Regions from separate parts of the Lysinibacillus sp. PWR01 genome, predicted to be linked through region 1. Evidence: riboswitches for the same ligand, from Rfam matches in the RefSeq annotation. Region 1 holds a riboswitch; each other region holds the start of a gene.

Region 1 (13,543 bases):
ACTGGAAAGCGGCTATATTGAGGATTTTATTCAGGATTCAAAAAATTCTATGTTTCCAACCATCTACAACTCCGAACGTCCTGATGTCATCGCAGGTGAATTATTAGATGGCAAAGTGGCGATTCTCGTTGATGGCACACCTTTTGTTTTAGTTGTACCAGCGTTATTTACATCCTTTTTACAATCAGCAGAAGATTATTATCAGCATTGGATGATTAGCTCACTTGTACGTATCTTGCGTTTTTTTGGTATCAGTCTAGCGTTAGTAGCACCTTCTTTGTATGTTGCAATTACCACCTTTCACCAAGAAATGCTACCAACACCTATGTTGATTAGTATTGCATCGCAAAGAGAAGGTGTACCCTTCCCTGCTGTTGTCGAAGCCCTTATTATGGAGATTGCCTTTGAGGTACTAAGGGAAGCTGGGCTACGGATGCCTAGAACAATCGGGCCAGCTGTGTCCATTGTAGGGACATTAGTTATTGGTCAGGCAGCAGTTGATGCAGGCGTTGTTTCGGCTGTAATGGTCATTATTGTGGCCTTAACGGCGATTTGTAGCTTCCTATTCCCTGCTTATGGCTTATCGAATACCATTCGTGTGCTACGTTTTCCATTAATGATTTTAGCTGCTATGTTTGGTTTATTTGGTGTCATGTTTGGCATTATGGTCATTATTCTTCATTTATGTAGCATTCGATCATTTGGTGTACCTTATTTAAGCCCTTTTGCACCGTTAATATTACAGGATCAGAAGGATGCCTTTGTGCTGTTTCCACGTAGAAAGTTACTTACACGACCTCGTTTAGTCAATCAAAAAAATATTGTTAGAGGCCATAACTATGTCAATGTAAAAGGAAGGAAATAACTACTGGATAAATGAGGAATGGAATATGGCAAAAATAAAATGGATTTGCTTACTATGTATCCTCACTTTACTGTTAAGTGGTTGCTGGAGTAAGCGTGAATTAAATGAACTAGCCATTGTCGTAGCACTGGGCATTGACAAAATAGACGAAGAATATGAAATTACGGTTCAAATTGTCGATCCTAGTGAAGTTTCAGTGCGACAAGCTTCCACTCAGCGCTCTCCTGTCGTTAGCTATCATTCGAGAGGCGAAACCATCTTTGAGGCCATTCGAAAAATGACGACCCTTGCTGCACGAAAGCCTTATTTTGCCCATCTTCAAGTGGTTGTTTTAGGAGAAGATCTCGCGAAAGAAGGAATTAGTGATGCACTCGATTTAATTGTAAGGGACCATGAATTTCGTAAGGATTTCGATGTCATTATGTCTCATGAAGCGACAGCGAAGGAAGTATTAAATGTATTAACACCCATCGAAAAGGTTCCAGCTAATAAAATGTTAAATTCCCTCGATGTCTCTGAGAGAGCTTGGGGCTCCACAATAGCAGTTAATATTGATGAATTAGTCAATACATTAAGCAACAAGCATAAAGGGGCGTTAATTTCTGCTATTGAAGTTCATGGCGATAAGAAATTAGGGGTAGATCAAACAAATGTGCAACGTGTTAAAACACCTGTGCTGTTACAATATGCGGGATTAGCAGTCTTTAAAGGGGATAAATATATGGGACTGCTGTCCGAGGGAGAAAGCAAAGGCATTAGCTTTCTTAATGACAAAATTCAAAGTACGATTGAAATCATCGCCTGTCCTAATAAAGGGACTTTATCTACTGAAATCACCCAATCCACTACAAAAGTGAAAGGGTCATTTAAAAACGGCAAGCCGAAAATCGATGTTCATATTAATGTTGAGCAGAATGTTGGAGAGGTCGAATGTGATATTGATCTCACCAAAAATAAATCGATTGATTACGTTAATAAAAAAACAGCCCAGGGTATCGATGAACGCATTGAAAAAACATTAGAGATAATGCAACAGCAATATGAAATCGATGTTTTTGGTTTTGGTGATGCCCTACATCGTGCAGATGCAAAGCAGTGGGGAAAAATCAAGGATGAGTGGGCTTCCCTCTTTTCCGATTTGCCAGTGGATGTTCACGTGAAGGTAACAACACAAGGATTGGGTACGATGCAAAATTCATTATTAAACAAGCCAAAGGAGGAGTAATGAAATGGTGCTAGCTGTAGCTATCTTGATCATCTCAATCATCGTTGCACTTCTATTTATTCCAAAGTTCAAAAAGCAACAGGATAAAAAAACCATTATTGTCTTCTCCTTTTTGCTACTCATTGGAACTGCTTTAAATATGGCCATTGCCCTGAAAGTCCATATTCCAAGCCCATTAGATTTAATTACCTTTATCTTTACACCAATTAAGGATTACATTGTGTCATTCACAAAATAAAAAGATGGACTGAGAAACGGAGGGTAGCTAGATGGAAAAAGAGATCATTAGTTCAAGACAGTTTACAATCGTTACCTTCCTCTATTCTATCGGTACAGCAATTTTAATTATCCCTTCAAGTATTACGGGCGCTGCTAAGCAAGATGCTTGGGTTGCAGCCAGCATTGGTGTTGTGCTTAGTTTACTGGTCATTAAGTTATTCTTAACACTTGCCAATCAAACACCCTCTCTTAATTTTATAGAGGCGAACGAAAAAATTCTTGGTCGTTTTTTTGGGAAAATCACAGCCATTTGCTTTCTCATTCTCACCTTTTTCTCCACTGGAGAGTTACTTTATTTTATTGGTATTTTTATGAAAACCGAAGTTATGCCAGAAACACCGACATTAGCATTCGCCCTACTGTTCAGTATCATTATTATGTATGCCGCTTATCTAGGGATTGAGACGTTTGCCCGTTCAGCAGAAATTCTCTTTCCGTTGTTTATCTTTATCTTTATTTTTTTCGTCGTTTGTATTACCCCTCAAATTACATTTGAGAATATTCAGCCTCTACTAGAAGCAACCAAAACATCTATGTTTTATAGTATTGCACGCTTTATGAGTATCTTTTCCTTTCCATTAATTGTGTTATTGATGCTATATCCTGCTGGCGTCAATGTACAGCCATCTGCACAGAAAGGGCTATATATTGGGACCATCCTTGGTGGTGTCGTCTTAATTACGTTGATTGTCCTATCGATTCTTGTCTTAGGGCCTGAAAACACAGCATCTAGGACATTTCCCAGCTATGCCTTAGCGCAAAGAATATCCATAGGGAATTTTTTACAGCGCATTGAAATTATTATGGCATTTATGTGGATTTCGTCTATTTATATTCGCACATTTATGTATTTCTATACGACCGTTGTTGGCCTTGCCCAAATTTTGAAGATCAAGGATCATCGTCCGCTTATTTTACCGATGGGCATAATTATGATTGGGCTTTCTCAAATTGTTCATCCAGATATTGTGCATTCTACTAATTATAATAATGAAATTTGGCCTATCTTTTCCTTTATCTTCACCATTTTATTACCAATACTTTTGTTGATTGTGGCAGTTATTCGAAATCGTAAATCTAAGGCTCAAAATACCGAAACACCCCAACAGGATACAACGAAGGAAAATCAAAAAGTCTAATTTCTTCTACGTTTAGAAAAGAAATTAGACTTTTTATTAATTAGATATGATATTCGATTTCATCTACAAAATCCCATTCGTATGGTGTTTCTTGGTAGACATAGTAGTTCAACCAGTTAGAGAATAATAAATGCGTATGGGCACGCCATGTATTCATCGGCTCTTGTTTCGGATCATCATTCGGGAAGTAATTCACAGGGACGTCGATATCTATGCCCTTCGCCACATCACGGCTATATTCATCGGCTAGTGTTGTCGCATCATACTCCAGATGCCCCGTAATCATAATATTTTTATTATCTTTTGATTGTACGATGAATACCCCTGCATCCTCTGAATAGGATAATAATCGTAGGTCTGGATGATTGCGAACCTCGTCAATGGAAACAGATGTATAGCGAGAATGAGGCGCAGTAAATAAATCGCTAAAGCCGCGCACTAAATCCACCGTTAAATCTGTAATTACATGGGAATAGACGCCTGAGCATTTAGCAGAAAGCTCGACCTTCCCAATGCCATAATGGTGATACAATGCAGCCTGTGCCCCCCAACATATATGTAGCACGGATGTCACATTCTTTTTAGACCAATCCATAATTTCTGAAATTTCCTGCCAATAGTTGACATCTTCAAATGCCATTTTTTCTACAGGTGCCCCAGTAATAATCATGCCATCATAGCGTCGGTGACGAATTTGGTTGAACGTTGTGTAAAATAGCTGCAAATGAGATTTACTCACATTTTTCGATTCATGTGTGGCCGTATTTAAAAAGGTAATATTCACCTGTAGTGGTGTATTCCCTAATAAACGTAGTAATTGAAGCTCTGTTTTTTCTTTTTCAGGCATTAAATTTAGTATTAATATATTTAATGGACGGATTTGCTGTGTTTTCGCTCGATCCTCTTCCATGACGAAGATTTTTTCCTCACGTAAATGTTCTCCAGCTGGTAAATTTTTCGGAATATTAATTGGCATCTTGCTTTCCCCTCTCTATAATCACTCTCTTTTTTTAGCAAACCTTGCTTGCAAAGAATGCAACTAAATTAAAAAATCCTCCTCATTCCATACGAGATAGAATGAGAAGGATTTTTTCACGTCCACTCTTATCTCTCAAAGGAAAAAATCCTTTGCTGGAATTAGCACCTTTCTAACAATTGTTAGAGGTTGCTGAAGCGTCATCGGGCCAAATCCCTCAGCTTCTCTTGATAAGATTATTTAATTATCTTGAATTGTAACATGAACTAGTTAGAATATCAATAATTCATAGAATATTTTGTGATTCAAGTGCATGTTCCTTGCTCATTTGATGTACACTAAGCTTGCTATATGTGGTGTTTCTACATTTAAAATTTATGGTAAACATGCCGTAATTATGTTACCATATACTTTTAGTAAGAGAGAGGAACGTGAATAGTTTGATTAAAATTGAATTTCCAAAACCAGATCTAGTAATCCGTCAACGTGAACAAGATTTAAAACCAGGTGATGTGGAAATCACACCTTACTTCGGTTTTATTGACTTCCATAAAATCACACGTGATAAAGGCGGCATTTTCTTATTCTATAATGACACGAATGAGCTATTGTTTGTTGGGAAAGCACGTAAAATTCGTCAACGTATTAAAAAACATTTCGAGGACAATGTATCTCCGATGAAAAACCATCGTGATGAAGTGTTTAAAATTGAAGTCTATGAAGTAGAAGATCCAATGGAACGTGAAATTTACGAAACATATGCGATTAATACTTTCCGCTCTAAATACAATGTAGACAAAGTATTTTATTAGACATCATGCAAAGAAACCGAAATCTCGTCTAGAGGGATTTCGGTTTCTTTTTTCACATTATGGTCATGCGATCGATTGGTGTACTCTGGCCATTTATTCGCAAATCAATGGTATCAAGCTCAGGATTCTTGACGTTGATTTGAAAAACATAGGGCTGAGCCTCTTTCCTTTGCTCGCTGCCTTCTTCTAGCTGGATGATAAGCCTATTTCCCTCAGCCGTAATACTTGCCAACACATTCCCCTTTGAATAATAGACGAGGTAATATGAAGCATTATTTTCATGCAATAGTTGTATTCTGTCATTAGAAACAATATTTTTTTGGATATTGTCGGGGACAACAGTTAGCTCATGAATCGCTAGTGGATCAGCAGCTGGTGTAGCGTTACATGCTCCTAACATTAGTAAACTCATTAAACCTAGCAACACGATTTTTTTCACGTTACTCCCCTTCCCTTATACGACTATTCCAAGAAGAAAGCTTTTCGCTCCTTAGCAATCCAGTCTTCTAACTCCTGATCATCCCGTTTTACCAGTCGATTGATGAGCACATCATGCCAAATATAATCCTCTAATAAATAAATATGGACAGGATCATTGGTGATAAAAGCCGTCTCTTGCGTGGATGGAGAGTGACCATAAATCATTTCCTGACCATCTATCGATAAGATAAACCAATGCGGTGTAGACGATTTTTTTGTATAATGTGTGGCTCTATGCTGGTCAATCGAGGCTAAATGCTCCCCCACATACAAGGTAATGCCATGGACAGGAACATGCTGCGCCACCTCTTGCAAATCTTCTCGTAAGGCATCATACATATCCTCCCACATTGACAGCATCACCTTTTTCTTCGCTTTCTTTAGAAGTGACTGACAATAGTTAATGATGGATTCCTTGCCCTTTAGCATGACCACTTTAGGCTCCGCTTCTTGCACTTTTTCTTCTAGTTTCTCTAATTTCCCGCGCATAGATGTAAAATTTGACTCCCAGCGTTGTTGCATTTGCTGTAAAAACACAGACACTGGCATTGCCGCATAGGTTGTTTGTTCTGCGGTCTCTTCTTTTAACACAATGCCCTTATCTACAAGGATATTTAAAATATCATACACTCTTGCACGTGGTATGCCAGAATTTTTACTAACCTGATAGGCACTGACATGACTTTGCTGAACAAGTGCCGTATAGGCCTTTGCTTCATATTCTGTAAAACCCATTTCTTTCAACTGGGCGATTAATTCCTCCATGTAATCCCTCCATTATCTTTATTATAGGCTACTTTTGTGAAGATTTGCCAATGAAAAAATGAGGGTTTACAGCGCAAATAAAATTAGTTACTATTTCAGTAGTAACTAATTTAAAAGAGGTGTAATATGTTTTTTGAAGTCGATGTACATATTCTTATACTGTTAATTTCATTTGGATTTCTGGCGGCTTTTGTCGACTCAGTAGTGGGAGGGGGCGGTTTAATTTCATTACCTGCTTTACTGTTTGTTGGCCTAAATCCAGCCGCAGCTGTTGCCACGAATAAACTAGCAGGAGCAATGGGCTCGCTCACGTCCTCGATTTCCTTCTACCGTTCTGGCCAGCTGGACATTCGCTCTGTCCTCAAATATTTTCCTCTAGCATTTATTGGATCTTTATGTGGTGCATGGACTGTACATCTAATCAACCCAGCATTACTAAAGCCCTTAATGCTTGTTATGCTGGCGGCTGTTGGGGTATATACGATCTTTAAAAAGGATTGGGGCGCTGTCGCTACTGTAAAAAAACTATCTAAAACGCATTTATTTTTATTTATGCTGTTATTATTTGCTATTGGTTTTTATGATGGATTTCTTGGTCCTGGAACAGGCTCCTTTTTAATTTTTAGCTTCCTACTGGTAGGCTTTGATTTTTTAAAGGCGGCTGGTAATGCGAAGTTTTTAAATTTGGCGAGTAATGTGGCCGGCGTTTGTATGTTTGCTTACTTAGGTCAAATTCATTATGTCTATGGTTTAGTAATGGGCATTGCGCAAATTGGTGGAGCTATGCTTGGCTCGCGCATGGCGATCAAGAAAGGAAGCGGCTTTGTCCGCACGCTTTTTATTGTGGTCACGATGACACTACTTGCAAAAAATGCCTATGATTTTATGATGCATTAAAACAATAAACGCCACAGAATTTGATATCTGTGGCGTTTTTGAGTTAAATCATAAGTTTTTCGTTTTTAAATTTATGACTAGTAGTCAAACTAACAAGCACAAAAATAATGAAGGATGCGACGATTGGTATTGTGACTGTATGCATACCAAATACAGAAGGGTAGAATCGATCAATCATAATATACAACAGCATACCTGAAATCATCGATGCAATCGCTCCGTATTTATTCGCTTTTTTCCAATATAATCCTAAAACTACTGTCCAAATAAAGACAGCCTCTAGCCCACCGAAGGCAAATAAGTTCAACCACACTAATAAATCAGGTGGATTGAGTGCAAAGATGACAACCGCTAAGCCAATGACCGTTGTCACAATAAAGCTTGCACGTTTAATCTCTGCATCACTAGCTTTCGGCTTCATGTAATTTAAATAAATATCTTTGACAACCGTGGAACTGACAAGCATAAGTAACGCATTAACCGTTGACATTGTGGCGGCCATTGGTGCAGCTAAGACGATTCCTGCTAAAAATGGCGGTAGTACTTTTAATGTCAGAAGTGGCATTACCTTATCACCAATCTCAATGCCAGGTAAGACAGGTCGGGCTAACACACCAATTAAATGCATGCCAAACATGATTGTCCCTATGGCAATCGTGCCAATAATGATCGCTTGATGCATACTTTTTGAATCCTTGTAGCTCATCGCACGAACGGCAATTTGCGGAAGTCCTACAACCCCTACACCGATGAGAATCCAAAATGTCGAGACATACAAAGGCGTTAAGTCTCCTTGTGCGCCAAATGGTGACACAAAGTCAGGATTTTCAGCGACCAGTGAGGCCATTATATTGTCGATGCCTCCACCTGCCACAATGGTTCCGATTAATAAAATAATCGTACCAATCACCATAATCGAACCTTGGACCGTATCCGTTAACGCTACTGCTCGGAAACCACCGATAATGACATACACTAACACTGAAATCGCAAAAATAAACAGTGCCGCTGTGTAGCTTAAGCCAGTTAAAGACTCAATTAAGCGCGCACCCCCAACCCATTGGGCCATCATAGCCGAAAATAAAAAGACAATGATACTAATGGCTGACAAAATGACAATGACATGGCTTTTGTAGCGCTCTCGTAAAAAGTCGATTAACGTAATGGCCTGGTAACGACGAGCGATAATGGCGAATTTTTTCCCTAAAATCATGAGTACAAAATAACCTGCAGGTAGCTGAGCCATTGCCAGTAATACCCACCCAAGTCCTTTTGTATAGGCCACACCCGGTCCTCCGATAAAACTACTCGCACTGCCGTATGTAGCGATCATCGTCATCGCAAGGATAAAACCCCCCATTTCGCGACCACCAAGGAAATACTCCTGTAGGAATGAATTAGAAGAGCGGACATGCTTATTGGCCCAAATACCAATTCCAAATATAATAATTAAAAATAATAGCAATGGAAATACAACTTGCCAATGCATTAGCGATCCACCTCCTCATCATCAAATGGTACCTCTTTGAAAAAGAGTTTCATCACAATCCAGATGAGAAGGATCATAAAGCCTGTCCCTGCGATACAGCTATAGAAAAACCAAGCTGGAAAACCAAAGACATACGTATAATTTCTTGGGTCCCCTGAGCCTAGTCCATAGGCAAAGCCAAACCAAATCGCAAAGTTGACAAGGACGAGTCCAATCCCGATAAGCGCCTCTCGATGCGCTATTTTAAAGCGTTGATCTTTCACATGTAATCCCCCTAACCTACTCTATTTTACTGATATGTCGGTCTGATGGGAAGAGATGTGATTAAATAAGGATGAGTTATATAGAAATGATTTTGTTATACTAAGAAAAATTTATGATGTAAAAAAGACGGTTGATTCTGACGTTTTTCATACAAACCTAAATATCCCTCACCATTATGTAGACATCCGAATTTCGATAAATAAACTGATAATGGACATAAGTAAAAACCTTCGTCCATCTAGCTAGACGAAGGTTAGGTAGTTATAGCGGTCGCTTTTCCCACGGTTGTAGCGTGCCAACGATATGAACAGGCAGATCATGTTGAATAGCAGCAACGACACCTTGCGATATTTCTTCATGCGTAAGCCATCTCGAATGACCTTTTTCCATCATAAAACCTAGCTGGATTTGCCTGTATTGCGTACGATCAAGCAGCTTCAATTTCTCTTGGACTTCACTTACATTTACCTTACTCCCCAACACATGAAACAGTTTCCATTTTCCGCTATTCCAATTGGAAATTACACTGGATATGTTCTCTAGTGTCGTGTCAGCATAGGAATGAATCCACGCAATGACCAATTCAATGGGTCCATTATGCGCGATCGTTTCTTCTAGTTTCTCTTTTAATAAGGTGATATCACAATAATCAACTAAAATCGGTGTTAGAAGAGAAGGTTTGGTTGTTCTATTTCGCAAGTTTTCCATTCGATAGGCACTACGTCCAATTATTGACACATGATAGCCTTTATTCACTAACCAAAGAGATGTGTCAGCTAACATCCCTGTTCCACCCATCACTAATGCGTGGGCCATTTATGTGTCCCTCTCTCATTTCGTATTTAGCAAGATGAGCGTGTCTTCCTTCCCATCATCATACTTAACAGGTAGATGAGTTGACAAGCCTATACAATGCCTTTTTATCGATTTTACCAACGCTTGTTTTTGGTAGTTCATCTATGAAAATCATTTGTTTTGGAATCTTATAACGTCCTAGTTGTTGATGACATAGCTCGTTAAGATCATCTAATATAGAAGCTACTTGGTGAGGACAGACAATAAAAGCTGTCACGATCTCACCCCAATAGTCATCACCTACACCAATCACAGCTACCTCCCGCACATCTGGATGCCGTAATATACATTGCTCTACTTCCTGAGGATAGATATTTTCACCACCCGAGATAATCATTTCTTTTCGACGCCCTACAATATAAAAATCGCCATCCTCATCCATCATGGCTAAATCTCCTGTTTTCAGCCAGCCGTCTTGGAGGATATTAGCGGTTTCTTGTTTGTTATTCCAGTAAAAGCGAAACATATGCTTCCCTCTTACCAATAGCTCTCCTACTTCACGGGGTGCACAGCTTTGTCCCGCAAAATTAACAATTTTAGCTTCATTGAATTGCATGCTTTTCCCGACAGCGCCTTTTTTCGCATAGGCATGCTCTCGGGCAATGTAAAAATTATTTGGCCCTGCTTCTGTTAAGCCGTATCCTTCTTTAAAAAATAATCCCTTATTATGAAAGGCATCGTAAATAGGATGAGGGCATGGAGCACCACCAGATAAAAATACCTTCATCGAAGGAAATTGATTTTCCTGAAAATACTTCGTCGCAATCATCGCTTGATACATCGTTGGCACAAAAAGGGAAATGGTCGTTTGATATCGGTTCGTTGCTTGCAGTGCCTCTTCTGCATCAAACTTATCGCCAATAATGACGGTTCCTCCCGCCATAAGTAAGGGAATACATAAAGCATTCAAGCCACCAGTATGAAACATCGGCATATAATTTAATGTGCGATCTTGAGCATGTAACCCCCAGCTAATGATCGTATTCATGGCATTCCAATTGACCGACTGAAAGGATAGCACAACCCCTTTTGGACGACCTGTCGTACCTCCTGTATAAATCATTAGCCACGGATCATCCACAACCACGTCTTGCCTACTTGGTTGTATCTCCTTCTCGTGTTGGTTCACATGAAGTGAAAACATCTTTTCTAAAGCTAAAGGACAATGACTACCCTCTTCGTATAATAGGATAGCAGGGGTCGCATCTGCCAAAATTTGTGTTAGCTCCTCCTTGCTTAAGCGCCAATTTAACGGCACATAAATGAGCCCACGTAGCCCACAGGCAAATAAAACAGCAAACAATTGGATATGATTTTTCGCAAAAACAGCGACTCTACTTCCTTTTTGTAGCTGCTGACGCTCGAAAAATTGACTCCATTTGCCGATTTCCTCGGATAATTGCTGGTAGGTCCATTGTTCCTCTGACGCTAGATTAATCAAGGCGATGTGGTGAGGCGTTAATGCAGCACGTTTTAAAATCCATTCTTGCTCAACAAACATCTTGACCTCCCCCTATCACATCATAATCGCGCCATCCACATGCAGAGTATGCCCATGGACGTAGGAGGACTCGTCAGATGCTAGAAACAAATAAGCATTGGCAATATCTCTTGGCGTCCCTAAGCGTTGTAGGGGGACGATTGAGCGCATTTGAGCCAAAATATTTTCAGGCATTTTTTTGACCATATCTGTTTCAGTAAAGCCAGGTGCCACTGCATTGACATTAATTCCCTTACGCCCTAATTCCTTCGCCCATGTTTTTGTCATACCTACAATCGCGGCTTTTGTCGCTGCATAATTGGTTTGACCAACATTGCCATAAACCCCACTAACGGAGGATGTATTAATAATCTTGCCTCCACCAGCTGCCACCATATAGGGAATGACCTCCTGTGTACAATGAAAGACCCCTGTCAAATTGACATCTAACACCTGCTGAAATTGGTCCTCCGTCATCTTTGTCAGCATGGCATCTCTTGTAATTCCCGCATTATTCACTAAAATATCAATGCGGCCTGCCTGTTCAATCACTGATGTCACCAATTGTTTAACGCTCTCTCTACTTGCGACATCTACTTGTATAAACACTGCATTTTCCCCTAGTTGATGCGCTGCTAAAATGCCTGCCTTGTCATCAAAATCAGCGATAAATACCCATGCTCCTTCTTCGATAAAACGTTCTGCAGCCGCATAGCCGATGCCATTTGCAGCACCTGTAATGATTGCCACTTTATTGTTTAAACGCATACTGTCTTCCTCCAATTTCTAAAAAGGCTTCAATTTCAGCTGTTAATTGTGCTAAATCATCAATCAAAGGTGAATGTCCACAATTTTTTAGGCTTACAAACTGTGCTGTTTTGCCTAAATCATGTAGCAATTCAGCATTCATTTCTTCTGTAATCACTAAATCTCGATCCCCTCGAAGCACTAAAATTGGGAAATGGAGCAATAGGGCATCCTGTGATCCTTTTGCCACCTCGTTGTCAACAGCACTTATATTAAATGTATTGAGAGCATGATATACTTCTGCTAAATTCCGCTGTGTAAGCATATCCTCCACATATTCTTGATATTTTTCAGCCTCTGGTTGCTGATGCGTATAAATTAACGCATTCCATATAGACTGTAAGCCTTCTGCATTTTTTGACTCATAGAAGCCTTGAATCAGCTTTGTTTTCGATGTATCCACGAGTACCTCTTCATAATGATAGGCTCGCTTAAAGGTGGCTGGATTGCCTGTTCCCAAATCCGTGTAAAATGGGTAGCCACGTGTAGAAGCAGAAGCCAGTAAAATCAGTCGTTGACAGTGACCTGGATAATCCGCCGCAAACTGCATACAGACGGCTCCACCTGTTGACCAGCCAACCATATCAAAGCTTTGCAATTGCATGGCATCCACAAAAAGCTTGACATCATCACTAAAATCTTTAATAGCAGTAATGGGCTTATGATAGGACGATTCGCCAAAGCCACGTAAATCTATCGCGTAAATGGTGTATTTCTCGTCTAAAGCATCCATCAGAATATCCCAATGCTTCGAAGATGTCATATTGCCATGGACCAACACTAAAGGATGACCTCCACCTAAGCGCGTGCGATAAGCCATCGTTTCCCCATTTTCTAGTTGAATCTTTTTTACCATGCCATTTCCCCCTTATCCCCAGCGTATTGTGATAGCTCCCCAAACATAGCCAATACCAGCACTAACGAGCGTCACAATATCGCCTGCTTGAAGTTGATTTTGCTCCTGTGCTAGCTGTAGGGACAAAATTTGATCGATCTGACCAATATGTCCATAGTCTTGCAAATAAATAGACTGCTCCTGCTGTAAGCCAAGCTCCGCTAAAATATAATCATGTGCAGATCGTTTCATATGCAGCATCGCTAAATAATTTAGCTGTTCCTCACTGTATCCACTTTTCGCTAAAGAACTGCGAATGACCTTCAAAAAATTGCTTAAAGATTTTTGTTCTAGCCGCTCCTTCATCCCAATGGG
Region 2 (13,543 bases), on a different contig from region 1:
TCTTGTATATTTATTGTACAATTTGAAGTCCTCATCATGGACACGGGCAAACCTTGCTTCCACCCCATGATTCGGTAAATCTCCCATGACTATGTGGAAGCCTTCCAATCTTAATTTTTCTATCAGCCATGCGTACCAACGGTGATTTTCATAAGCACCATGAAGAATAGCAATCACAGCTTTTGCTTGTCCATCAGCTTCCCATTTCCACATTTACATAGTCCTCCTAAAAAATAATTACACTTTAATTATAGCGAAATAAATAGCACATTTTAATTTTATATTTCCATAAAGTTGCGTATTTGATACGATAATACTACATTATAGAAAGAAAAGAGGCGATTTTCATGATTTATCCATTTAAAGATAAAATGCCAAAGATCGATCCGTCTGTTTTCATTGCTGATTACGCAACTGTTACGGGCGACGTAACAATTGGTGCCGAAACAACTATTTGGTTTAATACGGTTATTCGTGGTGATGTTTCCCCAACGATTATTGGTAAACGTGTCAGTATCCAGGATCTTTGCTGCTTACACCAAAGCCCAAAATATCCACTCATTATTGAAGATGAGGTAACAGTTGGACACCAAGTCACTTTACATAGTTGTACAATTCGCAAAAATGCCTTAATTGGTATGGGTTCCATTATTTTAGACGGAGCTGAGATTGGAGAAGGTGCATTTATTGGAGCAGGAAGCCTAGTACCTCCTGGTAAAGTCATTCCTCCGAATAGTTTAGCATTAGGTCGTCCAGCAAAAGTTGTCCGTGAATTAAATGCAGAAGATAAAGAGGATATGGAACGCATCGTACGAGAATACGCAGAAAAAGGTCAATACTATAAATCGCTTCAGAAATAACTAACATACACAAAAAATCAATACTAACGAAAAAATCCCTCGCGTTTCCGTGTAACGAATTTGTTCACGAATCCTAGCGAGGCATTTTTTGTAAAAAAACAAAAGGGGCAATGTTGCCCCTTTTCTTATTAATACATTAGAATAATTTTCTAACGACTTCATTACTTTAGTTCAATAGTTTATAAACGTGCTTTTTCTCGTAGTGCATCTGCTTTATCAATTTGTTCCCATGGTACATTTAAATCTGTACGACCAAAATGTCCATACGCAGCCGTTTGTTTATAAATTGGACGACGTAAATCAAGCATTTTAATGATACCTGCTGGGCGTAAATCGAATAGCTCGCGTACCCATTCTACGATCTCACTTTCTTTCGCTTTACCTGTACCAAATGTATCTACCGCAATAGAAACAGGTTGAGCTACGCCAATTGCATAGGCAAGTTGTACTTCAGCACGTTCTGCTAAGCCAGCCGCTACGATATTTTTCGCTACATAACGTGCCGCATATGCCGCTGAACGGTCTACCTTTGTTGCATCCTTACCAGAGAATGCACCACCACCGTGACGTGCATAACCACCGTATGTATCAACAATGATTTTACGTCCTGTTAAACCAGCATCTCCTTTTGGCCCACCGATTACGAAACGGCCAGTTGGGTTGATGAAGTATTTCGTGTTAGCATCTAATAATTCACTTGGCACGACTGGAGCAATAACAAATTCTTTTAAATCCGCTTGAATTTGTTCAAGTGTTGCTTCTTCATCATGCTGTGTTGAAATAACAATTGTATCCACGCGAACGGGTACATTATTGTCATCATATTCAATCGTTACTTGCGTTTTCCCATCAGGACGTAAATAGGCAAGTTCACCTGATTTACGTACTTCTGTTAAACGGCGTGCTAATTTGTGTGCTAAGCTAATTGGTAATGGCATTAGCTCTGGTGTTTCATTACATGCATAGCCAAACATTAAGCCTTGGTCACCAGCACCTATTGCTTCAATATCCGCATCTGTCATAGAGCCTTCACGTGCCTCTAATGCTTGATCAACACCTTGTGCAATATCAGGTGATTGTTCACCAATCGCCACAAGCACCGCTAAGTTTTCAGCATCAAAGCCATATTTACCTCGTGTGTAGCCTATTTCTGCTACAGTGTCACGAACAATACCTTTAATATCTACGTACGTAGAGGTAGTAATTTCTCCTGCTACTAATACTAACCCTGTTGTTACAGTTGTTTCACACGCTACACGTGCATTTGGATCTTCTGCTAAAATAGCATCTAAAATGGCATCCGAGATTTGGTCACAAATCTTATCTGGATGTCCTTCTGTTACACTCTCTGATGTAAACAGTCGACGGTTTGTCATTTGGTTTTCCTCCTAAATACTCTTACAATAAGTAGTTGTGTATGAATACGGTACTCATTACCCATGTCAAGTCCGCTCCTAAGGATTGAACTCTCAAGCCGTTACTGCTGCTTTTAACACGAGGATTTCGAAAGATCCGTCATTATAATAAGGAAAGAACTACATATACTTACCTTTACATTGATTTTTAACAATAAAAAAATCCTTTTCTCACGTTACTTTACATGAGGAAAGGAATAATGACTGCGTAACCTTTCACTCTTATCGTTCAAGGGATGTTCCCTTGCATCAGGTTGGCACCAACGCATGTCGTGAAATAGTTCATGCAGGTTGCCGGGTTTCACAGGGCCTGACCCTCCACCAGCTCGGGATAAGAGTATCCGTTCAATCTCATGTTACTGAAAAGGTCGAACGTTGTCAAATATTTTCTTATGTATTACTGTATAAAAAGGAAAGAACAGATTAAACAAAAACTTTTCATACTTGGATGATGATGTAAATAGAAGCAAATTAATCCCTACAACATACCTAGCTACTTGTGGTAACATATGTGTGGCTCAATTTTCGCGCCTAATTACTGTAGGATTGATGGTATTCTACTCGAAAAACATTATTTTTTGTCAGTTTATTGAAAAGTGATAAAAACTCTAAAATAATTTCTTAATTAGTATAGATTATTTAAGCAATTGTGTTATACTATTTTTGAAATTAAGAAAAAATCCCTCTAAATCAAGGGAATACTATAAAAAAGGATGGTATTTAATCGATGAATTCAGTAGAAATTGCAAACGAACTGAAGGAATTATTAAACGGCGGTAACATTAATGTTCAACTTTCAGTACCACAATTAGCAGAAAAAGCTACCTCTCGTGGTGAAGCAATGTTAACAGTAGATGGCGCAGTTCGTGCAGAAACTGGCAAATACACTGGTCGTTCACCTAAAGATAAATATACGGTAGAAGAAGAAAGCACAAAAGATCAAATTGACTGGGGTAAAGTCAACCAACCAATCTCCTCTGAAGTGTTCGATAACCTATACGTAAAAGTAATAAAATATTTAAAAGAACGTGACGAGTTATTCGTATTCAAAGGCTTTGCAGGTGCTGACAAAGATTCACAATTAAGCATTCAAGTCATTAATGAATACGCTTGGCACAATCTTTTTGCTCATCAATTATTTATCCGTCCAACAGCAGATGAATTAGCTTCTCATGTTGCCGACTTCACTGTCATCTCAGCTCCTAACTTTAAAGCAGATCCTGCGGTTGATGGTACTGCTTCTGAAACATTCATCATCGTATCACTTGAAAAGAAAATTATCTTAATTGGTGGTACTGAATATGCTGGTGAAATGAAAAAATCTATCTTCGGTATCATGAACTACTTATTACCACAACAAGGTATTCTTTCAATGCACTGCTCAGCAAACGTTGGTGAAGCTGGCGATGTGGCATTATTCTTCGGTCTATCTGGTACTGGTAAAACGACATTATCAGCTGATCCAGATCGTAAGCTAATCGGTGACGATGAACACGGTTGGTCTGCTAATGGTGTGTTCAACATTGAGGGTGGTTGCTATGCAAAAACAATCAACCTTTCTGCTGAAAAAGAACCAGAAATCTACAATGCAATCCGCTTCGGCTCTGTTTTAGAAAACGTAGCTGTTGATCCAGAAACTCGTATTTGTGACTATGATGATGGTTCACTAACAGAAAATACACGTGTAGCTTATCCAATCCAATACATCGAAAATATTGTTGATCCTTCTGTTGCAGGTCATCCAAAAACAATCATCTTCCTAACAGCTGATGCATTTGGCGTGTTACCTCCAATCAGTAAATTAACAAAAGAGCAAGCAATGTATCACTTCCTAAGTGGTTTCACTTCTAAACTTGCTGGAACTGAACGTGGTGTTACTGAGCCAGAACCAGTATTCTCTACTTGCTTCGGTTCACCATTCCTTCCACTTCCTGCAACAGTATACGCAGAAATGTTAGGACAAAAAATTGACGAGCACGGCGCACAAGTATTCCTAGTGAACACTGGTTGGACTGGTGGCGAATATGGTACAGGTAGCCGTATGAAACTTTCTTACACACGTACAATGGTACGTGCAGCAATCGATGGTAAATTAGCAGGTGTTGAAACGACACAAGATGCTGTGTTTGGTTTACACATTCCAACAGCGGTTGAAGGTGTACCTTCAGAAGTGTTAAACCCTCGTGAAGCTTGGGCAGATAAAGCTGCATATGATGCAAAAGCTGCTGAGCTTGCAGGCTTATTCAACGAAAACTTCAAAAAATTCTCAAACGTTTCTGAAGCTATCACTACACTTGGTGGCCCATTAAAATAACGACTAAATAAAAGACAAAGGGAACAAATTATTCGTTCCCTTTGTCTTTTTGTTTTCTTCTATGCTTTATTGTTGTTTCATCCACTTGCAAAGAGCACGAACAGTTTCACGATTTTTTGCTGGTGGATATTGATGTGCGTAGTTAAGATCATACCACGTTTCGAATGATTTATTTGCATCCTCTAAAAAAAATGCCAATTGTCTGGCATGTTCTATATCCACATTTTCATCACGATAGCCATGAATGATCAGTACGGGGGCTGTTATCTGCTCTATCTCAAATAGTGGCGTTCGCGCATCATACGCTTCTGGGACACGATTCGGTGTTCCTCCAATAATGCGCTTCATCATCCTTCGCATATCTGTGCGTTCCCAATAAGTGGCCGTTGCATCCGAAACACCTGCCCATGTGACAACCGAGGTAATATCTTTTCTTAAAATGGCTGTCCAAAGAGCCATAATTCCCCCACGAGAAAAGCCAAAAACATGGATATTGTCATTACAGTATTGCTTAAGTACATCTACGGCATAGACAGCATCATAACGATCTGCCCCTGCAAACTGGTCGCGACCCTCTCCACCACGATTTCCACGATAGTATGGGGCAAAGACGATAAAGCCCTGCGCCGCAAATTGGGCAATACGAGAGGGTCTTACCATCCCAATGCTTTGCATGCCGCCTCTTAAATATAAAAAGCCATCATATGTACCTTCTGTCTTTGGTTCCGCTAATAATCCTTTTATACGTAAGCCCTGTGATAGATAGGTTATTTCTGTTAGTCGTATGGCTGGATTGGGTGAGGGATAGGCACGTTTTTCCACAATTTCACCATTGTATGTCACGGTCTTTCAACTCCTCCAGCATTTTCTTCATTCCCTCATCCTTCATATGAAAACTCAAGTTAGGATGCTGGGTAAATTCTTCATCTGTTAACCAAAGCATGCCTGACGTTTCTAAATCAAATTCTATGTCCTCTTGCGCTAAAAATTGTGCAGTGAAAACGGTTTTACAAAAAACGATTTCATCATGCACTGCATACTCTGCGAACCATTGAAGATTTTTCACATGAACACCCGTTTCTTCAAAAACTTCTCGAATCGCCGCCTCCTCTAATGTTTCGCCCTCTTCTAATTTCCCCCCTGGTACTTCTACACCACGTCGTTTATGAACCGTACATAACCATTTATTTTCATGCTTTAAAAGGACAAGGACGTGTTTAGGTTCTACTTTAAATTCGCCTCTTGTAAAACTCAAATCTACTTGTAGGCCATGTAAATCTGTAAATGTTAACATCTCTTCAACCTCACGTTCTTTCTTGTTGCAAAACAAAAGTTAATCTCTTCTTCATTACTTCTATATTTATGGACAGAATTTAATCATCATTCCTATTCCTATCTATAATAACTATAGTGTAATTCTACAAAGACAAGCAACTCTAAACTACAGTCTGGTAAAGCATGTAAAAAGGCAACTTTGCAAGGCGAGGGGTTGATTTCCGTTCCGCCAGCGTCCTTTCCAGGGGGCGTCCGATGAGCCGCTTCACTCACTTTCGTTCGCTCCAGGGTCTCCTCTGTGACGCTAAATCCCCTAGGAGTGACGCTGGCTCCACTCCAATCAACCATTCTGCAAAATGTCTTTACTTTTCATAGAGATTAAATCTCCCATTATCTGTATTCTTAGAGGGGATAAGCTCTTATTTTCAATGTGGTAAAGTGAAACCATCAATGAACTGGGTAGTGAACACTCCATTTTATTTGTGTAACCTTTGCCAAAAAGAAAACTTTTTTGTGGGTTGGAGTGGAAGGCTACTTGATTCCCGTAGGATAGCGAGACAGGCAAAACTCTAAACGGAGCGGTAGCGGAGGAAGCGATTCGGCGCTCGCCCCAGGAAAGCAAGTAGCCTGCAACAGAAATCCATTTCTACCTTTCAGTTGACTGTTTTGTTTTTCAACAATATAAAAAAGCGTGCTTCCTAGGAAGACACGCTTTTCTTTAAATTACTTGCTGACCGTCAAAGTAGACGATAGGGCTTTTCACAACACAGTCGATATGAACATCTGACGCATTGGCTCCACCGAATGGCGCATTACTGCCAAAAGCAATATGGATTGTCCCATATACCTTCTCATCCTCTAGTACATTGCCACATAGGATGGCACTTTTATTGGCTCCGATGCCAAACTCTGCAATGATTCTACCATTTCCTTCACCAAGTAAGGACAGTAGACGTGAACCATCAGGACCAATTGCTTCTTCTAAACGACCATTCTTAATTTTTAATAATAATGGCTCCTTTAAGACACCGATATTAGCAATAGAACCATCTACTAAAATCTCTCCATTTGCAGATGTTTCAATTGGCGCAATATATGATTCTCCTGAAGGAATATTCCCGTATTCACCAGGTTGACGAATAACACCTGTGGATCGAATTCCTAAACGGCCTTCTACACTAAATGTCAGCTCATGGCCATCCTTGACAATGCGAATATCTTTTGCCGTATCAAGTAAAAGGACATATTTTTCTACCGTGGCTTCAATCTCCTGTGCATCCGCATGAAGGGCACCTTGCTCCAGCATCTCTAATGTCACACCTGGCATTGTCGCTACACGTCCGCCCTTTTCACAGGCATATTTACGAGCCATTGTATGTGTTAAGGAGTGGGAGGTAATACAAAGTGTAACATCCGCATTCGCCATAAGCTCAGAAACTGCATGGATGGGCTCCTGTCCAGATTTGTCTAACAGGGGCATCACCATGAGCATTGTATTTGCTGTAATTGACATTCCAGCTTCATAAAAGATTTTTGCGATGTCTTGTTTGTGACTATCTGTCAAAATTAATAGTGACTCTGATGATTGAACATTTAAATTGCCTTTTAAAACATTTAGTGCAATGTCATGTAAATGCTGCATAATAGGACTCCTTAATTAAAATTCAAATGATATCTACGAATAATTCCTTCTATTTCATTTCTAGCTTCCGTCAGAGGTCCCAAAAACTCTGGAACACGTTGCTCTGTAAAACGATAGATTGGTCCAGAAACGGTAATAGATGCTACGACCTGTTCCTCACTATTGAATATAGGCATAGCTAGCGCCAATACATCAACAGAATACTCACTATTACTAAGTGCATAGCCGCATGATCGAATTTTTTCTAGCTCTGCCCGTATTTCTGTAGCATCTGTCATCGTATTATTCGTATAAGCTGTTAACGGTTCATCTATGACCTTTGCAATTTGCTCTTCATTTAAAAAAGCAAGCATCGAACGATAAGATGCTCCTACATAAAGTGGTGATCTACTTCCTCTTGAAACTGTAAATTTCACCTTATTTACAGGTTCTGCTTTTAGTAATGTTAACGCTTCCAGTCCATTCAGTACGGTAAAAATGGCTGTTTCGCCAGTGACATCCTTTAATTTATCAAGAACTGGCATACATAGCTGATCTATGTTTAATGAATCATACATATTCATACCTATTTCCCATAATGCTATACCAAGTGAATATTTTTTCGTTATAGGATCTTTTGTAATAAACCCATTATTTTCGAAGGTTTCAAGAATGCGATATAAATTTGTATGATTCATATTCATCGCCAGTGCTAACTCTCGTCCACCCCATGTTGGCTTTTCCTTTGTAAACATTTTTAAAACCGCAATTGATAAATTTAATGTCTTTAGCATATCTCTCATCCTTCTGATCTATTTATCTGTACAAACGGCTGCAAATCTCTCTCTTAAGGGGGAAATAATCGACAGATTTAGCAGCCGTCAGCACCTGATATCACTTTATCAAAAGTAAGAGAGTAGCTAATCTCTTACTTTTGATATAGGAAATCAACAGCAGCAGTTATATAAACTTTTGCACAGCGTACGATATCCTCAACTCGCACTTTTTCATTATAACCATGAATACTTGGTAAATAAGCTGGGCCGTATTGCAATACAGGAATATCATATTGTCTGAAATGACGAGCATCACTGCTTGCCCATTGCATGACACCATATGCCTCTTGCCCTGTGACGTACGAAATATTTTCCACTATCGATTGGCACACAGGATTTTCAGCAGGCGTATAATTGGCTACACTTTTGAAGCCAAAACGTTGGATCGAATAATCGATAGCCAAACCATCTAGTTTATTTGTCAAGATTTCTGTTACTTCTTCTTGTGTAATACCAAATGGTAAGCGACAATCGACCTGAACCTTACAGTAATCTGGGATTACGTTGGACTTCGTACCTCCCTCAATTGTACCAATATTTACAGTAATTTTCTCTAAAACTTCTTGATATTTCAAGCGATCTTTCTCCACTTCACGCATGTATTTTTTTGATACCTCGATAAGTGGCTGTACCTCTTCTGGAATCGTAATTTCTACATCCCATAGTGTACGAATCTCTTGAATAGCTCGAATAGCATCGACAATGGCATTTCGTCCAGCCAAAGGTGATAGACTTCCATGTCCAGGTTCCCCACGCACTTCTAATTCAAACCAGTAGGAGCCCTTTTGTCCAATTGTTGGATTTAAAGGTGAAGATGGCTCAGCGATTAAACAACCATCTCCCTGCACATAGCCGCGCTCTAACAGCCAAGGAACACCGAACTCGCCGCCCGTTTCTTCATCTGGTACGATCGCCAAAGTTAATTTCCCTGGTAGTTCAATGTTCAGTTTCTTTAATAGCTTTGTTGCAAAAATAATACCCGCTAAACCGGCTTTCATATCACTTGCTCCACGGCCAAGCATCCAGCCATCCTTCACTTCTCCTGAAAACGGATCAAAATCCCATTTTGATAAATCACCGACAGGTACAACATCTGTATGACCACAATAAACGAGTTCCTTTCCTTCACCATTCCCAATGGAAGCTACTAAATTAAACATTTTATCTGCAGCTTCATATTTTTGATAAGTAATGCCAACATCATTTAAATAGTTTTCAATAAAAGCTGTTATTTCAGTCGTATCCCCTGGAGGATTGACACTAGGAATTTGAATAAGTTTCGAGCAAAACGCTATCAATTCATCTTGATGATTTTCAACTGCATCTACTAATTGAGCTTTAAGTGCTTGTAAATCATTCATGTGTGTGTACCTCGTTTCCTTTCGTTTGTAAATGACTCATGCTACCATATAAGCCTTTCATATGTGTAAATTGTGTTTCATCAAAGAAAGAGCATTTATTAGCACCATAAGTTTTTGCTACCTCTAACACAAATCGCACAACATTTTCTACATCCGTGACATGTGTTGCACCGGTTGCACAGCCTGCCACAACAGATTCAGTTGTAATCGCTACACCTACAACAGGGCTAGATGTTGCAACAGCCGGTTGTAAAATACTATTGATATGGAATAAACCATTACCATATGGTGTAATGTCTTGCATCGTAATCGGTAGAACAACTGGAGAAATGCCAGCTGATTGTGTATACACTTGCAATAAATCATCACTAATTTTTAATATGTAACCTTCTTTGACTGTTGGCGTAATAGCAAATCCTTTATGGTTACATACTTGATTGCCTTTTGTTGTATCAATGGATAGAATAGCATCCATTGTATCTTCTACTTCATTTTCGTTCATGACACTAATATCCACTGGAGAGTTCATAAATGGCACTGGCTCATGTGGTAAGGTTGGAGCTGTTGGACAAATATGTGTGGAGAAAATAACGTCACCCTCTAATTGATCACCCTTTAAGGCCATATCAATAGCTTTTGCTGCCCCTGCCAAACATGCCAGTGCGCCATCTCCATCTGATACAAAGCCTGTCATTTCAGGGCGCGCTCCAATACCACCTAAGCGTCCAATAATTCCTAATGTAGGTGCATTCCCGCCTGAGGATTTGCCGTTCTTTCCTTTCACGAGGACGCGAACAAAATCAGTTGAGCCGCTTTCGCCTTGAATAGTTTTTACCTTGACATCTGCTGTGGAATCAATATTGTGTAAATATTCTTTAATCGTGGCTCCGTTTACATAAATACTATCCATTACCTCGTATAATTCAATAACATGCTTCAATGACATAATCAGTCCGCTCCTTTTTCTGCTTCAATAAAATATACATTTCGTTAAATCGATGATACTTCTTGCTGTATTGACGTAAATAAATGACATGATACTTGATGTGTAGCTGTTACTGTATCAAGTGTCGGTTGAACGTCTGCACATTTTTCTGTAGCGAAACGACAACGCTTATGGAATGCACAGCCACTAGGAGGATTTACTGGGCTTGGAACATCGCCAGATAATATAATGCGTTCCTTTTTATCAAAAGGATTTTCCTTAGGAATGGCTGATAACAAGGCTTGTGTATAGGGATGTTGAGGGTTTTCATATATTTCCTTGTATGTGCCAATTTCCACTATTTTCCCTAAATACATGACGGCAATCCGATCACACATGTAGTTCACGACATTTAAATCATGTGAAATAAAAATATAGGTTAAGCCGAATTCTTTCTGTAAATCTTTTAATAGATTGATCACCTGTGCCTGTACAGAGACATCTAATGCTGAAACAGGTTCATCACATACAACAATATCTGGATTGAGTGCAAGAGCCCGAGCAATATTAATGCGTTGTCTTTGTCCACCAGAAAACTCATGTGGATGGCGCTTTGCATGGTATGCACTTAATCCAACTGTTTCAAGTAATTCAATAACACGCTTTTTACGTGATGCATCATCACCAATACCATGGATAACTAGTGGCTCAGCAATAAGGTATTCAATCGTTTTCCGAGGATCGAGTGATGCATAAGGATTTTGGAAAACCATTTGTATGGATTTTCGAGCAACGCGGATATCTTTTGTATTTAAGCTTGCTAAATCTGTCCCCTTAAATTCAACCATTCCCTCTGTTGGTGAGATTAGCTGGTTGATTAAACGAGCAACCGTCGATTTACCACAACCCGATTCGCCCACAATCCCCAGTGTCTCCCCTTTATATAATTCAAAACTTACACCATCTACCGCTTTCACAAATTGTGTTGATTTTTTAAAAGGAATTGAACTTTTAATGGGAAAGTGCTTTTTTAAATTACTTACCTTTAAGACAAGTTCATTGTGCTGTTGCATTAAAAATTCCCTCCTTCCTTGCGACAATTCGATCTTTTGCTTGTAAATGACAGGCTACAAAATGGTTGTCCTGTACTTCCACTAAATCAGGCACCGTACTACGACAAATATCTGTTGCTAAAGGGCAGCGTGCTGAGAAGTGACAACCACTATGTGGCATCGTTAAATCTGGCGGGCTACCTGGAATGGCTGGCAACCTTTGTTGCTCTTGTGTCCCCATTGTAATTTGAGACTCTAATAATCCCCACGTATAGGGATGTAACGGTTTTTCATAGAGCTGTCTTGTTGTAGTAGACTCTACTGTACGACCTGCATACATAACATTTACTTTGTCACATAGTTCCCAAACCACACCTAAATCGTGCGTAATCATAATGATGGCTGTATCGTGTTCTTGTTGTAACTTTTTCATTAAATCAAGAATTTGAGCTTGTACAGTGACATCCAGTGCAGTTGTTGGCTCATCAGCAATGAGTAGTTTCGGGTTACAAGCAAGGGCAATAGCAATCATGACACGCTGACGCATTCCTCCTGAAAATTCGTGAGGATACATTTTTAATCGTTTCTCTGGCTCAGGAATACCAACCATTTTTAACATATCAACGGCTTTGATAGCTGCATCTTTCTTCGATATTGTTTCATGTGCTTGAATGACTTCAATAATTTGATTGCCCACCGTTAATACAGGATTCAAACTTGTAATTGGATCTTGGAAAATCATTGATATGTCATTGCCTCGCACATTGCGCATTTCCTTTTCAGAAATTCCTATTAAATCGCGGCCATTAAATAGAATTTTTCCATTCGTTATTTTTCCTGGCGGAGATGGAATTAAACGCATGAGAGCAGTGGCTGTCACACTTTTTCCTGATCCTGACTCTCCCACAATACCTAGTGTTTCCTTCTTATTTAATTGTAAATTTACTCCATTAACAGCTTTCATTGTAGAGCCGCCACTTTTAAATTCTACTGTTAAGTTTTCTACATCCAGTAAACGTTCAGTCATGACTCCACCCCCTTCCATTAAACTTTCATTTTCGGATCTAATGCATCGCGCAATCCATCCCCTAAAAGGTTAATCCCAAGAACTGTTAATAAAATACAGATGCCTGAAAATGTCGCCATTTGGGGATTTAATACTAAAAAGTCTTTACCATCTTTTAAAATACTGCCCCATGAAGCTGTCGGTGGTTGAACGCCTAATCCTAAAAAGCTAAGGGCAGCCTCTGAAATAATAGCGCCAGCTGTACTCATCGTTCCATAGACAATTAAAGGAGCTAAACAGTTCGGTAATATATGGCTAAAAATGATTCTCGTATGTGTAGCACCTAAAGAATGCGTCACTTCAACGAATTCTTCCTCTTTTACACTTAAAACCTGTCCACGAACAAGTCGTGCGAAACCTGGAATATTAGCAATACCAATCGCAACAATAACGTTGACAAGTCCTTGCCCTAATACCGTCATTAACGTAATAGCTAGTAAAATAAACGGAAATGCGAAAAGACCATCCATTGTGCGCATGATGATCGAATCAATGCGACCACCAAAATACCCTGCTACTAAACCTAACAGTGTGCCAAACACAGCACCAAATAGCACCGCTGCAATCCCAACAATCATCGATATGCGTGTACCGTAAACTAAGCGACTAAACAAATCACGACCATAGTTATCTGTTCCTAATAGATGTCCTTCTGTATTCATTGGTAAAAATGATTTACCGACAATCATTTCATTCGGTGGATGGGTAGCAATCAATGGGGCAAAAATAGCAACAATACCCATTAAGGTGACAATGATTAACCCAATTGTCGCTAATTTATTTTTTAGCAACTTGCGCAATAACGTATTTCTTTTTCT
Region 3 (5,032 bases), on a different contig from region 1:
CTTGTGCGTCTTTCTTTATAAAGCGTAGGGCATGGAAGTGCTCTAATTGAGCCACTAAATTCCCAATAAGAATGAAGCTACCACCAATCGCTAATTTCATAGTTAAGCCTTCCCCGATAAACATCATGGCAAACATAGCGGCAAAAATAGGCTCTAAGGAGAATATTAGACCTGTATGTGTAGCAGAAGTATACTGTTGTGCAACAGTTTGACCAACAAAGCAAAACGCACTACAGATGATGCCAAGCCCTAAAATAGCAATCCAAGATGTTGTGGAATTTGGCAATGTCGGTGTTTCGAATAGAAATGTTAAGCCAAGTGCATAAATACCAGCAAAGCCAAGCTGATAAATTCCGTATGAAATGGATTCTACATTTCGTGTGAATGAGCTATTTAAAAGTAAATAAATTGAATAACATACCGCAGCAATTGCTACTAATAAATCACCTGTATGGAATGTGAATGAGCCATGTGCTGTTAAGACGGTAATACCAATCATCGTACAAATGATCGCAAAGCTAACTGCTCGAGAAGGTAATTTTTTTTCAATAAAGCTGCTGAAAATCGGCACTAACACGACTGTTAGGCTCAAGATGAAGCCAGCATTTGAAGCAGAAGTAGACTGTAAACCAAATAAACTTAACGCGAACACAATGAATAATAAAAATCCTTGAATAGCCGCATATTTTAATGTTTTACCATTTACTTTGATCATCCGTTTGTAAAAAATAAGTCCTGCTACGAAAAATGCGATGATACAACGCAATGCCACCACATTATAAACTGCCAATGTTTCTAGCCCCATGACCATAAAGGTATAAGAGAGCCCCCAAAACATTGTGACAATAACCATCAATACATTTGCTTTTCCTTGGATACTCATTATGTTCACCTACCATCTGTGTACTAAAACAGTTTTTATACTAAAAATTACTATATATCTTGTATTGTGATTAGTAAAACGAATGTTTATAATGAATAGGATTAAAAAAATTCATGTATATAGAGGGATTGCGGATGAGCTTAGTTAAATACGAGATTTTAACAAAGGTGGCAGAGGTGGCAAGCTTTACAAAAGCAGCTGATGCACTAGGGTTAACACAGTCTGCTGTGAGTCATGCCGTGTCAAGTTTAGAAAAAGAATTTGGCTTTGCTCTCATTCATCGAAGTCGTGTAGGTGTAACATTAACGAGTGAGGGACAAACGATGCTAAGGGCAATGCGTCAGGTTTTGGATGCGCAGGAATTATTACAACAGGAAGCAGCTCATATTCTTGGCGTGACACGTGGTAAGGTTCGAATTGGTGTAATTTCAAGCATTTCTTCGAATTGGATGCCAGAAATTGTTCGCATCATGGATAATCAATTTCCAGGAATACAGGTGGAGTTACGAGAAGGAGATTACTATGAAATTGAACAATGGCTTTTAAGTGGTGAAGTAGAAGTCGGGTTCTTGAACGGTCAAAAGTCAGAGCAATATCAATTTACTGAGTTACAACAAGACCCATTATTATGTATTGTTTCCGATAATAGTCCCTTATTTGATAAGACAGAAATTGATATCGTAGACCTAGAGGATATGCCATTTATTATGACTTCCTATAAAGGGACAAATGATGTCAAGGTGCTATTAGAGCAATATCATATAAAGCCGAATATTCGCTTTGAGCTTTCTGAGGAGGTAGGGATTCTTTCTATGATTTCACATCATTTAGGGATTAGTATTTTACCCCAATTGGTTATTCAAAATTTACCACCAACATTGAAAGCGATTCCATTAAAGCAAGGTGGCTACCGCACCATTGGGATTGCTATGAAACACCATGCTTCACCCGTTACAAAGAAATTTGCAGAGATTTTAAGCGCTTGGTTAAATGAACAAAACAGCTCCCTACGATAGTCGCTATTGAAGCATATCCTTACATTACGTTAAAATAGTATTTGTATATATTTCAGAAAATAGGTGAGTGTATGGGGACATTACAAGGCAAAACCGTACTCATTACAAGTGGGGGAACACTTGAAAAATGGGATCGTGTACGAGGGCACACGAATTTATCAAAAGGCACAATGGGCTGTTATTTAGCAGAGGCGGCGCTGGCTGCTGGCGCTAACGTAGTATATATGCATGGTTACTTTGCACAGCTCCCAGAAAACCACAACAAAATGACATTGATAAAATTTGAAGGCATAGAGGATTTAGGACAAAAGGTGTGTCATGCTGTCCAACAACAACAAGTCGATATCGTCATTATGGCTGCTGCTGGCTCTGATTGGATCATTGACAAGGTGTATGATCAATCAGGTAATTTAATGGAGGAGGCGGGGAAAATGCCTTCCGACGAACCACCTATTATTCATTTTAAAAAGGCGCCAAAAGTGTTAGGACAAATCAAGGGTTGGCAACCAAAGGTAACATTAGTAGGCTTTAAGCTCGAAGCGACGGATGATGAGGAGTTCTTGCTAGCTCGCGCAAGACTGCGTATGGAAACAGCCAATGCTCAATTTATGGTAGCAAATAGCTCCCAGTCTTTATACGGAGGGGATGAGCCTCATTGGATCGTGCCTGCTGAAGGCCAACCAATCAAGGTGATGGGGAAGCAACAGACCGCACAAGCATTAATGGCCTGTTTACAAGAACAATAAAATCAAGAACTGTGCAGAGGCTATATTTCTGTGCAGTTTTTTTCTTTGCTTCTGTGGTTAGATATATTGACATAGCATACAATACGGTAGGATTATGTGTGAATAGTCTATAAAATTCTTACATTGCATAGTATTCAACTAGGTTTTCTAATATTTTGTATTGACATTCCTATAGCAGAATTATAGAATTATTTTCAAGAAACGCAGTACTCTTATCAAGAGAGGTGGAGGGACTTGGCCCAATGAAGCCTCGGCAACCGAAAAACAGGTGCCAAATCCAACAGATGGTGTCTGAGAGATAGGAGGGGCTATCAATCAGTTTGATGCGTTGGCCTCTTTATGATCAATAAGGATAAAAGAGAAGGGGTGTATCGTATGGCTCAGTCGGTAAAAGTAGATGATAAGAAATTAGAGGCAATTGCGAAGGCGATTCAAAATCTTGAATTTGGTGAAGTGCATATTACGATTCAAGATGGTGTGATTGTGCAAATTAATAGGCTTGAAAAGCAGAGATTTCCGCAGAAAAAATAACAATGATTTCAGTAGAACTTATGTCAAACGGCCACCTATAAGCATGAAGGATTTCCTTTGCTTACAAGTGGCCCTTTTTTTGTGTAAAGGCTAGCTATAAAAGCTTTTTGGTATAGGACCGATATGACGGCGATGATAAAGTAAAGGCTCTTTTTGAGCATTTGTAATGTCTATCACCTGCCCAATAAAAATGGTATGGTCGCCAGCATCAATTTGCTGAAACGTTTTACATTGTAAATTAGCTGCTGTATCATGTAAAATCGGTAGTCCAAAAGAGGAAGTTGACCACTGTGCTTGTGCAAAGCGATCAGGGATTTTACTTGCAAATAGTGTACATAAATGTTCTTGATCACTCGCTAAAATATTGACCGCAAAATTTGGCGCAGCCGTAAAATAAGGATGGAGCTGAGATTTTTTATCGAGTGACCACAAAATAAGGAGCGGGTCGATTGAAACAGATGCAAAGGAATTGACGGTTAAGCCAATAGGTTTTGTGTCATGACATGTCGTGACAACTGTTACGCCTGTAGGATAATTACCTAATGCTAATTTAAAAGCAGCTACTAAATCTGTCATTCAAATCACCTCTTTATGAAATTAGTGAACGGAGTTTGTAGGTAAACGAAACTTTTTTTCATATCCTACTAGTAACTCCTTTTCTTGAGTAAATTTTAAACCAATCAAACATACAGGTAAAGGTAATGGGGAAAGAAAGGGGAATGGCCATGACTTTATATTTTGATCATCTGGTTCATCAAGTGGAATCACCAGAAAATATAAAGGTTTTCTTCAATAAACGAAATGTCCATACAGTGAATGGTGGGCAGCACACGATGTGGGGGACTTATAATACGTTAAGCTACTTTGGCTTAAGCTATATTGAACAAATTGCTATCTATGATCGTGATTTATTTGAGCAAGCGGCACAATACCCTTATTCCCTACATTATACGTTTAAACGTGATCAAGAGCGCCAGGGATTTTCTCGAATTGCCCTGCGCACAAAAAATATTGAGGAAGCGGGTCGGCGCTTGCGAGCATTGGGCTATGAAGTATATGGGCCAGATGCATGTAGCCGAACAAGACCAGATGGCACTGTTGTAGAATGGAAGCTACTGCATTTTGGCAAGCCAGATCTTCCAATCGATTTTCCATTTTTGATTGAATGGGCGGAGGAAGATGAAGAGCGTTTGGCTCAACTAAAGGCAAGTGGTGCCATTGATGTAAAACAGGCTATAACGATGGAATCCATCCAATTCTATGTCAAGGACATGCAGGCAACCGTTCAGCTGTGGCAACAGGCGTTGCAGCTACCAGAGCCTGTGCAATATGAGCAGTATATGTCACTACAGCTACCGAATATGCGTTTAGATTTCTATAAGGAAGAGAGCGCAGTAGCCATGACACTCGGTCATGTCAAAGAAGGGCCATTTGGCGTGACATTAAAAGATCCAAAACGTACAAAGGAAACGTTAGTTTGCCCAGGCGCTTTTTATTGGATAAATCGATAATGAGAAAAAGGCTGGGACACAACTAACTGAGACCTTCATAAAGACGAATAATCTTTAACAAACATGATAACTAGAAAAACCGAACTATTCCGAAACACTTCGTATGCGTTTTAGTGGATAGTTCGGTATTTTTTATGGGCTGAAACACTTTTGTCCCAGCCTCTTAACATAGTATTGAAAAACAAATCAATCAATAGAATTTTTGTGAAAAGTGAAAATGAATTTCCATTGCAGGCTACTTGCTTTCCTGTGGGCGAGCGCCGAATCACTTCCTCCGCTAGCACTTCGTTTAGAGCTTTGCCTGTCTCGCTATCCCAAGGGAGTCAAGTAGCCCTCCACTCCAAC

The links. A riboswitch is a leader RNA that binds a small molecule or an ion and turns the genes downstream of it on or off. The one in region 1 is predicted to bind S-adenosylmethionine.
Region 2: it holds a riboswitch for S-adenosylmethionine, as region 1 does, so the genes downstream of both, metK (methionine adenosyltransferase) here and metA (homoserine O-acetyltransferase MetA) in region 1, are expected to answer to the same signal.
Region 3: it holds a riboswitch for S-adenosylmethionine, as region 1 does, so the genes downstream of both, ACEVFT_RS23695 (YezD family protein) here and metA (homoserine O-acetyltransferase MetA) in region 1, are expected to answer to the same signal.

Annotation. Positions count from the first base shown of each region.
Region 1 covers NZ_JBHERJ010000073.1:30,163-43,705, reverse strand. The annotation lists gene ACEVFT_RS14900 (spore germination protein) at 1-865, shown strand, start outside; gene ACEVFT_RS14895 (Ger(x)C family spore germination protein) at 891-2,090, shown strand; gene ACEVFT_RS14890 (hypothetical protein) at 2,095-2,328, shown strand; gene ACEVFT_RS14885 (GerAB/ArcD/ProY family transporter) at 2,360-3,508, shown strand; gene metA (homoserine O-acetyltransferase MetA) at 3,549-4,484, opposite strand; SAM riboswitch class I at 4,610-4,721, opposite strand; gene ACEVFT_RS14875 (nucleotide excision repair endonuclease) at 4,925-5,296, shown strand; gene ACEVFT_RS14870 (hypothetical protein) at 5,349-5,735, opposite strand; gene ACEVFT_RS14865 (TrmB family transcriptional regulator) at 5,759-6,541, opposite strand; gene ACEVFT_RS14860 (TSUP family transporter) at 6,668-7,438, shown strand; gene panF (sodium/pantothenate symporter) at 7,482-8,927, opposite strand; gene ACEVFT_RS14850 (YhdT family protein) at 8,927-9,190, opposite strand; gene ACEVFT_RS14845 (short-chain dehydrogenase) at 9,453-10,007, opposite strand; gene ACEVFT_RS14840 (class I adenylate-forming enzyme family protein) at 10,072-11,547, opposite strand; gene fabG (3-oxoacyl-ACP reductase FabG) at 11,563-12,294, opposite strand; gene phaZ (intracellular short-chain-length polyhydroxyalkanoate depolymerase) at 12,278-13,189, opposite strand; gene ACEVFT_RS14825 (3-oxoacyl-ACP synthase) at 13,202-13,543, opposite strand, start outside.
Region 2 covers NZ_JBHERJ010000089.1:22,504-36,046, reverse strand. The annotation lists gene ACEVFT_RS20455 (alpha/beta hydrolase) at 1-213, opposite strand, end outside; gene ACEVFT_RS20450 (gamma carbonic anhydrase) at 348-860, shown strand; gene metK (methionine adenosyltransferase) at 1,040-2,236, opposite strand; SAM riboswitch class I at 2,495-2,613, opposite strand; gene pckA (phosphoenolpyruvate carboxykinase (ATP)) at 3,003-4,589, shown strand; gene ACEVFT_RS20435 (alpha/beta hydrolase family protein) at 4,656-5,432, opposite strand; gene ACEVFT_RS20430 (NUDIX domain-containing protein) at 5,416-5,883, opposite strand; gene ACEVFT_RS20425 (aminopeptidase) at 6,583-7,506, opposite strand; gene ACEVFT_RS20420 (IclR family transcriptional regulator) at 7,518-8,279, opposite strand; gene ACEVFT_RS20415 (M20 family metallopeptidase) at 8,414-9,682, opposite strand; gene ACEVFT_RS20410 (DUF1177 domain-containing protein) at 9,675-10,628, opposite strand; gene ACEVFT_RS20405 (ABC transporter ATP-binding protein) at 10,673-11,680, opposite strand; gene ACEVFT_RS20400 (ABC transporter ATP-binding protein) at 11,664-12,686, opposite strand; gene ACEVFT_RS20395 (ABC transporter permease) at 12,704-13,543, opposite strand, start outside.
Region 3 covers NZ_JBHERJ010000099.1:387-5,418, reverse strand. The annotation lists gene ACEVFT_RS23710 (DMT family transporter) at 1-883, opposite strand, end outside; gene ACEVFT_RS23705 (LysR family transcriptional regulator) at 1,018-1,899, shown strand; gene ACEVFT_RS23700 (phosphopantothenoylcysteine decarboxylase domain-containing protein) at 1,971-2,645, shown strand; SAM riboswitch class I at 2,855-2,950, shown strand; gene ACEVFT_RS23695 (YezD family protein) at 3,021-3,176, shown strand; gene ACEVFT_RS23690 (flavin reductase family protein) at 3,267-3,752, opposite strand; gene ACEVFT_RS23685 (VOC family protein) at 3,902-4,687, shown strand.